DNA from 2 places in the Paenibacillus sp. Y280 genome. Region 1 is predicted to be linked to the other one. Evidence: a T-box and tRNA genes for the amino acid it is inferred to sense, from the RefSeq annotation. Region 1 holds a T-box; the other holds one or more tRNA genes.

Region 1 (3,419 bases):
TGCGCGTATGCTTGGGCATCAAGCGCTTCATGGGGAAAAGCTAGTTTTTCCTCATCCTTGGACCGATTCGCCCGTTGAAGCGGTCGCCCCTTGGCCGCAGTGGCTCGTACAGCTTTCGGAAAACATACATTCCCGTTCAAAAAGATAGTCATGCTCCTGCCTAACATCCCATATAGATAAGTAGTGAATGTAACGTTAGCCCAAGCATTCAGTATGAGAGGGGAGGACTTAGGCGTGTCGGATCAAACGAACGGATTACGCTTTGACGTGTATGAGCGCGTCCATTTGCCCGATGATGTAGCGGCAATTGACGAGCTGGAGGAGATTGAGCTTGTTCCCCGTATCCAGGTCATCGATCAGGGGGATCACGCCGTACTTCGAGGGCAGCTGCTTCTGAGCGGAATTTATAGGAGTCAAAATGATTCCGAAAATTCGTTGACGCTTGAGCACTGGATACCCGTCGAAATAACGCTGCCGATGAATCGCATATCTCGGCTGGACGATATTTCGATTGAAATCGATAATTTTGATGTCGACTTATTGTCTGCCCGCACATTAAACATTACAGGTGTCCTTTCTCTAAGAGGCATTTCCGCTCAGCCTGTACAGGAGCAAGAGGAACTCTGGCGGGAAGAGCCGTTCACGGTTGTCCATCAGAGGGAAGCTTTCGAGGAACGCGCCATTGAGTTTTTAAACAGCCAATATCCTGCAAACGAGCAGCCGTACATACCGGAGCAAAATGATTTTGCTGCGCAAGAGGAGTTCTCATTCCAGCAGCGGCCGGAAGTGTCGGATGGATCGGATGACTCGATTGCATCGAATGAAACGAATGAATCGGAGCCTGCGGTTTTGATCTCATCGGCATCGTATGATACCGGATGGTCGTCCTCGCAGCTGTTCCCAAGCTCAGCGCAGCAAGCAGAAGTACCGGAGGAATTCCAAGAGGACGAGCGGGAAATCACGTTATCCTCCCAGCAAACGAGTCATGAGGGCTGGCTCGCGAATTCCGAATCATATGCGAATTTCCCAACTAGCGCTGAGCAGGAGCAATCGCCGTTCCTGAGCGCGCAGCCTGCTTTAGAGCAGGAACGCAGTGAGTTTGAAGCACAGGAGCCGCCTTTTATCATTCCAGATGCACTGCCGCAGCAGAGGCAAGATCCCGAGCAGGAAAAACCGGAGCTGCGCATCGCGGTCGGAGGCAAGCAGCCACAGCCTCAGGATGGAAGCGGATCGCCGCCTGATGTGGGCATTCTTACGCTGCTTCAGACTAGCAGGCGAGAGCAAGCAGCCCGTCAGGCAGCTGAGGAGGTTGTCGCTCAGCAGCGAGCGGATGAGGTTGCAAGAGTACAAGCGTCGGGCGATGAGATCGAATGGAAAAACTTATTTCTCGGCAAACGTTCGGAGGATACGGAGTTCCGTAAGATTCGGATGTGCATCGTGCAGAGGGATGAGACGCTTGAGGTTATTGCCTCGCGTTACAGCTTGAACCCAAGAGAAATTATCATTTATAACCGCTTGGATGATTCCAGCGTGACCGAAGGACAACTAATCTACATTCCATGATGGTTAATTATTACACAAAAGCCCCTATTGCTCATTATTTTGAGCAACAGGGGCTTTTGTTATGCGAGTTTGGTTGACTCAGAGGTACAACAAAGGTATGATTAAACATATATGCGTTATAACGACGTTGAAGGGGAATAGTACGCAGCAAAGCCTTCAGAGAGTGGAACCGTTACGCTGAGAGGTTCTGCAGGAAGTGACTGCTACGAGTCGCCCCGGAGTTGCCTGAGTCAAGCTAGAGCAACCTGTGCTCTACCGAAGTCAGGCCGGCCGCAGCCGTTATCTGTTTGAGTGTCATGCGGATTTTGTTCGCATGGAACAAAGGTGGTACCACGGAAGCTAAACCTTTCGTCCTTTATGATAAGGGCGGAAGGTTTTTTTGTTTTTGTAGATCGATTTATGGAGGATGGAACGAATGTCAGAAAATCAAACGACAACTGCAATGCCGACAACCTATGATCCGAAGGCAGCCGAGCAGAAATGGTACGATTACTGGATGCAGGGCCAATTTTTCGAGGCAGGCAAACGCCCGGACGCAAAGCCGTATACAATTGTTATCCCGCCTCCAAACGTGACTGGAATGCTTCATATCGGGCATGCGTTGGATTTTACGCTGCAGGATATTTTGATCAGAACGAAACGTATGCAGGGCTACGATGCGCTTTGGCTCCCAGGGTCGGACCATGCGGGTATTGCAACTCAGACAAGAGTAGAGCAAAAGCTGCGCGAGCAAGGGATCTCCCGCTACGACCTGGGACGGGAAGCTTTCCTCGAGAAGGTATGGGAGTGGAAGGAAGAGTATGCGAATACCATTCGCGAGCAATGGGCGAAAATGGGTCTTTCTCTTGATTATTCGAGAGAGCGGTTCACGCTCGATGAAGGGCTATCCAAAGCTGTTCGCGAAGTATTTGTCCGTCTCTATGAGAAGGGGCTTATCTACCGCGGCAAAAAAATCATTAACTGGGATCCAGCCGCACGCACAGCGCTATCCGATATCGAGGTAGAGCATAAAGAAGTTAACGGTCATTTGTACCATTTGCAATATCCGCTCAAGGACGGCTCCGGCTTCATAACGGTAGCAACGACTCGTCCAGAGACGATGCTGGGCGATTCAGCGGTAGCTGTTCATCCCGAGGATGATCGCTATAAGCATCTGATCGGTCAACTGATTGTGCTTCCGATTGTCGGCCGCGAAATTCCGATCATTGCGGATGAATACGTGGATAAGGAGTTTGGGTCAGGCGCTGTGAAAATAACGCCGGCGCATGATCCGAACGACTTCGAGGTTGGCGAGCGTCACAGCCTGCCGCAAATTATCGTCATGGACGAGACAGGCACGATGAATGCTGAAGCAGGTCCTTATCAAGGCCTCGATCGCTTCGACTGCCGCAAACAGCTAGTGAAGGATTTGCAAGAGCAAGGCGTTTGCATTCAAATAGAGGATCATGTTCATCAAGTAGGGCATAGCGAGCGCAGCGGCGCTGTTGTAGAGCCATACCTGTCTACGCAATGGTTCGTTGCGATGAAGCCGCTTGCTGAAGCGGCAATTGCTGCGCAGAAGGCAGGCAAAGGCGTTAACTTCGTGCCGGAGCGGTTCGAGAAAATTTATTTGCATTGGATCGAGAACATACGCGACTGGTGTATTTCCAGACAGCTTTGGTGGGGCCACCGGATTCCGGCATGGTATGACGAGGCGACAGGCGAGATGCATGTATCCCGCGAGGATATGGCGGGAGACAACCTGAGCCAAGACAACGATGTTCTCGATACTTGGTTCAGCTCCGCGCTATGGCCGTTCTCAACGCTCGGCTGGCCGGATCAAACCGAGGACCTGAAGCGTTTTTATCCGACGGACG
Region 2 (3,419 bases), on a different contig from region 1:
ATTTTCGTTTTATTTTCTTTTGAAAGTCTCTGCCGGAAGCTTCCTTCGCCATACAAACTGCTCATCATGCGATAATGTATCTTTAATAACGAATTCTGCCACCGCCCCAATCACTATACCAATTATTCCAAACATTCCCAATAGCCATATAGCCAAATAGGCATAATCCGCAGCCAACAGAAACCGCCTCCTGAGCGCTTTCTATATAGGTATGCGGATTTGATTAGCTTTAGTATACGTTTCCAATATGCATATCCATCGTTAAACGGCTCATACTAACTGACGGACATTGGATAACAATGCTAAGGTCCTACCTTACAGGATTGGAGGGAAAAGCGATGCTTGAAAATGTAGACAGCAGCTATAATTGTGCGAATGCGTCTCATGATTTACCAAGCTTATTACAGGAATTAGAGCAGCTAGAGCAAGCCGTACACGGAGAACAAACCGAAGAAGAGCAGCAGCACTTGAACCGGATTCGAAACCAAATCCATTTCATTCGAAACAAATGCGATATTCCGCATGAGTCATAACGCGTTTAAAGAAAGTACCCCCTAAGGCTGTAAATCCTTAGGGGGTATTTTATCTCTCGTATTCACATTTGACTATTCTTCCATATATGTGAATGTTTCAGAATAAACGCAGCGGTGTAGTTAATCAAATACGAAGGTATTCATTATAGAATTGTTCAATAAACTAACAAATTCCTCATTTGTTTTATCAACAAATTCAAACAACCTTCGTTTATTGTTATACTCACATTGAAAAGTTGGAGGGGTTTTAATGGAGCACTGTTTTTATCAGAAAAAAATTGAAGAGGTACGTGCCGAAATGATCTTAATTTTTGATGCATGCAACAACCTCACAGATCAGGCAGTTGTCAAAATCAGCCAAGAGCTTGATTATCTCCTCAACGAATATTCAGGCTGCTTGGCCAAAGCAGAGCGACAATCAAGCTCTCTTGCACGTATAGGCTGAGCCCTTTTATTTTGCAAAAAATTCAATGGCATTGCTCTCATCCTTGAGAACAGCAAATATAAATTGAAGCCCGGGAGTAACCCATTCTTCCGCTACTTCAGGCACTGTAAAGTCCAGATCAACAATAGCGCTATCCCAAATTTCGATGGAATCTTCACTGCCGAGCTCGTTTAAAAACGATAATTTAAAAATCATCGGGTCTCCCTCGTCATCATAATGCTCGGACACTTCGAATCCGGTAAATTGCTGCACAACGATCTTGTAATCTACATCATTTTGCAAGTGGACGATGCCTGATTTGCCAATCAATTGTTGAACGGCCTCTACAAACTGATTGTGAATGTCGTTATTATACATGTTTAAAGCCATCTCCTATCTATGTATCAATGTGCTGTTTACACTTGATTCTAAGTAGCTTGTTCTACCTAAAGCATTATAACCCGCTAGACATCAGCACTGCAATCTGAAGGGTAAGCTTTTCTTTACAAAATCCCAAAAAAGTGTTGACTTCACTTCCTTATCCTGCTATATTATTAATTGTCGCTAATACGATCTGGTAGCTCAGCTGGGAGAGCACTATCTTGACAGGGTAGGGGTCACAGGTTCGAACCCTGTTCAGATCACCATAACTTAAACGTCGAAACCCTTGTGTATCAAGGGTTTTTTTGTTTTCATCTCCGATATTGGGTAGATCGAGTATTGCTGCGAGTAAGCTGGTTAAAAGATCCCTATACGTGAAACGAGCCTTTAGAAGCGCTAAAGGCTCGTTTTTTTATTTTCTGGTCAGATAGCAACCCCACCCCACGTTAAACTAGCTTCAATTGTCTGATTTAATATCAATCGTTCTGTTGTCCGCATCCCATACCACTGTGGCTCCCAATCCTTCACTAACAAAACGAAGCGGCACCATGGTCATACCTTTTATTACTAGCGGAGGACCCACCAGCGTCAACTTCACGCCATCTTTCATTCCTGCTGTCGTTCTAATCTTTAATTTCAGCTTATGATCGGAGTTAGAGATCGTAATATTGCCCTCACTATACTGAACCTCTGCTCCCATCCCCTCTAATACACCCCGAAGTGGTATATAGGAAATTCCTTTAATAACAATAGGATTTGCCGAGAGCGGTACTCCAACGCCATTAAGCTTGACATTAATCGCCTTCCAAACGGGCCTTAGCTGCGGCTTCAACGCCTTGTCCGAGAGCTTCACATAGGCTTGGAATTCTTTATCATCAACGGTCTCATTCCCTGTAATTGAACTGATTGTATCGTAAGTACTGACGGTTCCATCTGTTTTTAACAATAGAATCTGATTATTTGTATGGAAATCAAATTGTCGTATTTCTTCTTTACCGATATTCAAATCATGTTTTTGCAAACTAGGAACGGAAAGCGAAGCGGAATCCCACCACAGCAAATCTCCATTTTTCTTGGAAACCGCACAGAAAACACCACAGCTTATCATTTCGACACCGCTCGCAATTTGTTTCAGCTTCATCAATTTCTGAAGCTCCCACAACGTTCCATCTTCCTTGGTCACATAAATCCGATAGTATGGCGAAATTTCAACGATGTTTTTGACTTTATAATCAGCTAGTTTAATCGGCGCATGTTTTACAATTAAATCGATATTGCTAAAACTGCCAAGCCCACCCCATACCCACGTACTTCCGTCCTTCGCTACAGCGGCAGAAAATAATGACCCTGCATAAATGGATTCAATATTTTGTAGATTAGGCACCTTCATAGGAATCAGTGAACTTGAAATAGATTGCTTCCATTCCGTTCTTCCAAGCGCACCATAGGTGGGATTTCCCCAGCTCCACACCGATCCATCCGACTTTAACGCGATGGCATGGTTGCTCCCTGTTTTGATATCAACAACATCGTTAAGGCCCTCTACTTTAACCGGTTTCGTTATATATTCGGAAGCTGGAGGGTAGACTCCATCTCCTTGAAATCCGGTGTCTCTGCCCCAAACCCAAACCGTTCCATCTTTTTTTAGAGCAAAGCTATTTTCGAAACTCGAGGCAATTTTTACAACATCCCCCAAAACAGGTACAGCAGCTGATTTGAATCCAGTCGTACCGTCCCCTACTCCACCCATGTAATTATGTCCCCAAGCCCATACGACACCTTCACGATCCAAGGCAAGCGCAGATCTATGATATTCCTGCGTGCTAATTTGCACAATATTATTCAAGCTTTTGACTTTCGAATCGGATGAAGCATGTACATGGCCAGAAAACATAATCATAAGGACAAGGATAAAAATAATAGGTTTGAATATTTTTCTAATTTTCATAGCAGCTCCTTTTTGTAATTTTTTGTATTATTAAGTTTGACGAGAGTTTTTTCAAAAGGTTGCGTTGTACCGGTTCCGAATTTCTTCGCTTGATCAATAAAGGCAGGGCCACTCTCCTAAAGATTAATGTTTT

Evidence for each region. A T-box is a leader RNA that pairs with one kind of tRNA and senses whether it is charged. The one in region 1 lies ahead of AC1TPC_RS08530 (valine--tRNA ligase), so its partner is inferred to be a tRNA-Val.
Region 2: it has a tRNA-Val gene. The T-box ahead of AC1TPC_RS08530 (valine--tRNA ligase) is inferred to sense a tRNA for this amino acid. The anticodon was not compared.

What each region holds. Positions count from the first base shown of each region.
Region 1 covers NZ_JBXCIW010000005.1:149,087-152,505, forward strand. Annotated here, with positions in the region: gene AC1TPC_RS08520 (RluA family pseudouridine synthase) at 1-148, shown strand, start outside; gene AC1TPC_RS08525 (LysM peptidoglycan-binding domain-containing protein) at 235-1,563, shown strand; T-box leader at 1,682-1,922, shown strand; gene AC1TPC_RS08530 (valine--tRNA ligase) at 1,979-3,419, shown strand, end outside.
Region 2 covers NZ_JBXCIW010000006.1:256,857-260,275, reverse strand. Annotated here, with positions in the region: gene AC1TPC_RS10710 (hypothetical protein) at 10-177, opposite strand; gene AC1TPC_RS10705 (DUF2524 domain-containing protein) at 339-533, shown strand; gene AC1TPC_RS10700 (Spo0E family sporulation regulatory protein-aspartic acid phosphatase) at 784-978, shown strand; gene AC1TPC_RS10695 (hypothetical protein) at 985-1,335, opposite strand; tRNA gene AC1TPC_RS10690 (tRNA-Val) at 1,529-1,604, shown strand; gene AC1TPC_RS10685 (stalk domain-containing protein) at 1,796-3,286, opposite strand.